Regions from separate parts of the Fundicoccus sp. Sow4_F4 genome, predicted to be linked through region 1. Evidence: predicted binding sites of a transcription regulator. Region 1 holds the regulator's gene; the other holds the start of a gene.
What was found. Region 1 encodes LexA, which represses DNA repair genes until DNA is damaged. Its sites were predicted from a motif close to CNAACANNTGTTNG; they were not measured.

Region 1 (2,209 bases):
GCTGTTGATTTGTTTACTATGCCGGCATTCGAGCGTTACCGACAAGAAATGCAAGTCGAAGCAATAATGAATTACCAGACTTTATCAGATATTAAAAGATATTTCGAGGAGAATGAAAAAAGATCATGAATTTAAAAGACTATATTGCAAAAGTTGAAAATTATCCAGAAGAAGGAATAATTTTCCGTGACATCACACCATTAATGGCTGATGGAGATGCTTTTAAAGAAGCGACACAACAAATTGTTAATTATGCTAAAGAGTTAGGTGCTGACGTAGTTGTTGGGCCAGAAGCTCGTGGATTCATTGTAGGTTGTCCTGTAGCCTATGCTTTAGAGATTGGATTTGTACCTGTGCGTAAGAAAGGCAAATTACCAAGAGAAGTCATTGAGGTTGATTATTCATTAGAGTATGGTAGCAATACTTTGACAATGCATAAAGATGCTCTGCAACCAGGTCAAAAAGTATTAATTACTGATGATTTATTAGCAACAGGTGGTACAATCAAAGCAACGATCGATTTAGTTGAAAAATTAGGTGGAGTTGTCGTTGGCTGTGCATTCTTAATTGAATTAGAAGAATTAAATGGCCGTGATAAAATTTCTGGTTACGACATTAAAACACTAATGACTTACTAAACTACACACAAAAAAAAACGAACAAAGCGTGTAGAGCTGAAGCAATTTGCTTCCTCTATATGCCTTGTTCGCTTATTTGTAAAGATACTCAACTAATAATCTAGAAGCGTCGAAACAGGCTGACAACTTTACCTAATACGGTAACTGAATTTAAAATAATGTCATCCATATAATCATTTTCTGGTCTTAAGACGTAATGATCGGTTTTTTTAAAGAATGTCTTACAAGTAACTTCTTCTTCTTCTGTCATAGCAATGACGATTTCACCATTGTTGGCAGACGTTTGGCGTCTAACAGTTATGATATCGCCGTCCATAATACCCGCATTAACCATACTTTCGCCTTTTATTTCAAGCATAAATAATTCGCTTGGATCATAAGGTAACTCTGGTGGTATTGGATAGAAGGCAACCGCATCTTCAACTGCAAGAATTGGCGCACCAGCAGCAACTCTTCCTAATAAAGGAACTTGTACAGGTCCAACGCCAAGCAAATCAATTGAAGCTTGTGTTAATTCAAGAGCGCGTGTTTTACTAGAATCTTTAATTAAATAGCCAGCTTTTTCTAATCTAGATAGATGTCCGTGTACTGTCGAAGTTGAGGATAAGCCAACTGACGAACCAATTTCGCGAACAGTAGGTGGATAACCATTTTCCTCAATGTTATCATAAATACATTGTAGGATTGTCATTTGTTTCGTTGACAATTTAGCCATTGGAATCAACTCATTTCATTTTTGTTATTATTATTATATCAGAAACGTTTTTCAATGACAAACAAACGTTCGTAAAAAGGAGGATTTACATGTTAGAGAAAGATAAAATGGAGAGAATTAATGAATTAGCCCGCAAGAAAAAAGCTGAAGGTTTAAATGAAGCTGAATTAGCTGAACAAAAAGTGCTAAGAGAAGAATATATCGAAAATTTACGTTTCGGTATGCGTAATCATATCGAAGGAATCAAGGTCGTCGATGAAGATGGAACTGATTTAACTCCTGATAAAGTGAAAGAAATCCAAAAAGCTAAAAAACTTCATGGCCGTCACCTTCAACACTTCTTCGATAAGAAGAATAAAAAGTAAAATAAATTTAGTTTATCGTCTGCTTCTTGTGAAAATATACTATGAAAAACAGATGAACTTTAGTAAACTATAACTACATGATATTTAGAAAGTGAGGTTTATATATGCCAACAATCGCTTGGATTTTTATTGTTTTACTAGCTTTAGTAGCTGGTGCAGTGGGAGGATTCTTTTTAGCTCGTCGTTATATGATGAAGTATTTTAAAGAAAACCCACCAATTGACGAAAGAATGATTTCTCAAATGATGGCTCAGATGGGTCAAAAGCCATCTAAAAAGAAAGTTGAACAAATTATGCGTTCAATGAAACAGCAGTAATTAAAGTTTTGCAGGGGTTGTCCGTTTGTTCGGATTAACTCCTGTTTTCTTTTTATAAAATTTGAGAGATAGATGATATTTAGTCTGTTTAAAAGGTAGAGTTAAAGAACAATTTGCTTAGGAGAGGTATCGCGTATTTATAAGCTGATTGCTTTGTTTACTCACAAAAAGAGT
Region 2 (2,209 bases), 500 kb from region 1:
AATCTAGCATTTTAAAAAATATCATTGCAAACATAGCGATAATACCTGCGGTGAAACCAAAGTTGTATAAGGTGAATCCTTGGTGAAATTTAATGACATGTTCAGCTAAAGGGACCGCAATGAAGCCCACAACAATTGCAAAAACTAAAGCAAGTAGAATTGCTTGCACACTTAAGCCTTCTCTAAAAAGAATAAAAGACACAATGGGTCCATTTGAAGCAGCAAATAAACAAATCGATGCATTTCTTGAAAATTTCTGTTCAGTGTATTTTGTGTACAGCCAAATCCCGAAAATAATCGGCAAAAAATTAACAGGATGTGTTCCGAAAAATGAATGCCCAATAAAGATTCCCATCGCTCCCATTTGTAAACCGTTAAAACGAAACGATTCGCGATCGCGCATTAAATAAAAAGCCACTAAAAAATGCAAACTAACATTTAAAAAGGTAGCCGCAATCCCCCCTATTTCAAAAAAATCGTGCATTAAATAGGTCTGATGAGTTAATAAATTGATGTAATCACTTAAAATTGTTTGCGCATCTGGCATTAGCAAAGCATATCCTAAAGTAAGTATGCTAAAAAATAATATTATATTTCTCCTAAACCAAGCATCGATGCTTGAAGTACGTATGAACTTGATACTGTATCCACCCCTCTTTGTATTGACTATTAATATAAAGAACTCACTCTTCACTAAACAAACATTGTAATAAGTTTAATAGACATTAATCTTACATCCAATGTTTTATAGTCTAATTATACGCTAAGCTATTAGAGAAATACAGATTTTTTACTCATTAATATTGTTCAATTTTATTTTTGGAACATCTGTTTGTCTTACTAGTCATTCTTTAGTATTATGAGTGTAGTTTAATTATAAGAGGAGGGGTCATTATGCAACAACCACTTGCATTTCGAATGCGCCCAAATAATATAGAAGATGTATTAGGACAAGAACACCTAGTCGGAGTTGGTAAAATTATACGTCGAATGGTTGACGCTAAACGTCTAGCCTCGATGATTTTATATGGCCCACCTGGAACAGGTAAAACAAGTATTGCTAGCGCGATTGCCGGTAGTACCAAGTATGCCTTTCGTATATTAAATGCTGCAACAGACTCTAAGAAAGATTTAGAAATCGTTGTAGAAGAAGCCAAAATGTCTGGTACTGTCATTTTACTATTAGATGAGGTTCACCGCTTAAATAAAATCAAACAGGACTACCTTTTGCCCCATCTAGAAAATGGACGCATCATTCTTATCGGAGCTACGACAGAAAATCCTTATATTTCGATTAGCCCTGCTATTCGTAGTCGTGTGCAAATTTTCGAAGTAAAGCCTTTAGCACCTGAAGATATGAGGTTAGGTCTCGAAAGAGCAATTGCTGACGAAAAAAATGGACTTGGTAAATATTCAGTTCAAATAGCAGATGATGTAATCAATCATTTCGCCAACGTAACCAATGGTGATATTCGCAGTGCACTCAACGCGTTGGAACTAGCAGTCCTTTCGACCCAAGCAAATGAAAAGGGGCAAGTCATCATTACAAAAGCAATTGCCGAAGAATGTCTTCAGAGAAAAAGACTCACCCATGATAAAGATGGCGATGCACACTATGATGTGATTTCAGCTTTACAAAAATCGATTCGCGGTAGTGACGTTAATGCGGCGCTATATTATTTAGCCATTTTAATGGAAGCCGGTGAAATTGTCATTGCTTGTCGTCGTTTACTTATCATCGCTTATGAAGATATCGGTTTAGGTAATCCGGGAGCAACTGAAAGAACAGTCGCTGCTGTTCAAGCTGCGGAAAAAGTAGGTTTGCCTGAAGCTTCTATTCCTTTAGCTTATGCCGTCACTGAATTAGCCCTCAGCCCTAAATCAAACACAAGCTACCGAGCTTTTAATGCCGCGATGCAAGACGTTCGTACAGGTAAAGGCGGTCCTGTGCCGGATCACTTAAAAGATAGTCATTATTCTGGTGCAGCAAAACTTAATCGAGGCGTCGACTATCAATACCCACACAGCTTCCCAGGTCATTGGGTAAAACAACAATACCTACCCAATAATTTAAAAAACCGTGAGTACTTCCAAGCTGAACCTACTGGAAAATTCGAAGCGGCTTTGAACCAATTCTATCAGAATATTCGAAGCAAATAGTGATAGTTTTAAATTGCGGTAGCCTTACCAAGGCACGTCTAGTAGTCTT

Region 2: the regulator LexA is predicted to act here: its motif matches at 822-835, upstream of ACTQ5J_RS01385 (replication-associated recombination protein A).

What each region holds. Positions count from the first base shown of each region.
Region 1 covers NZ_JBQKLQ010000001.1:793,108-795,316, reverse strand. The annotation lists gene recJ (single-stranded-DNA-specific exonuclease RecJ) at 1-129, shown strand, start outside; gene ACTQ5J_RS03590 (adenine phosphoribosyltransferase) at 126-638, shown strand; gene lexA (transcriptional repressor LexA) at 739-1,353, opposite strand; gene ACTQ5J_RS03580 (DUF896 family protein) at 1,443-1,718, shown strand; gene ACTQ5J_RS03575 (YneF family protein) at 1,823-2,035, shown strand.
Region 2 covers NZ_JBQKLQ010000001.1:293,421-295,629, reverse strand. The annotation lists gene ACTQ5J_RS01390 (DUF1576 domain-containing protein) at 1-547, opposite strand, end outside; gene ACTQ5J_RS01385 (replication-associated recombination protein A) at 895-2,160, shown strand.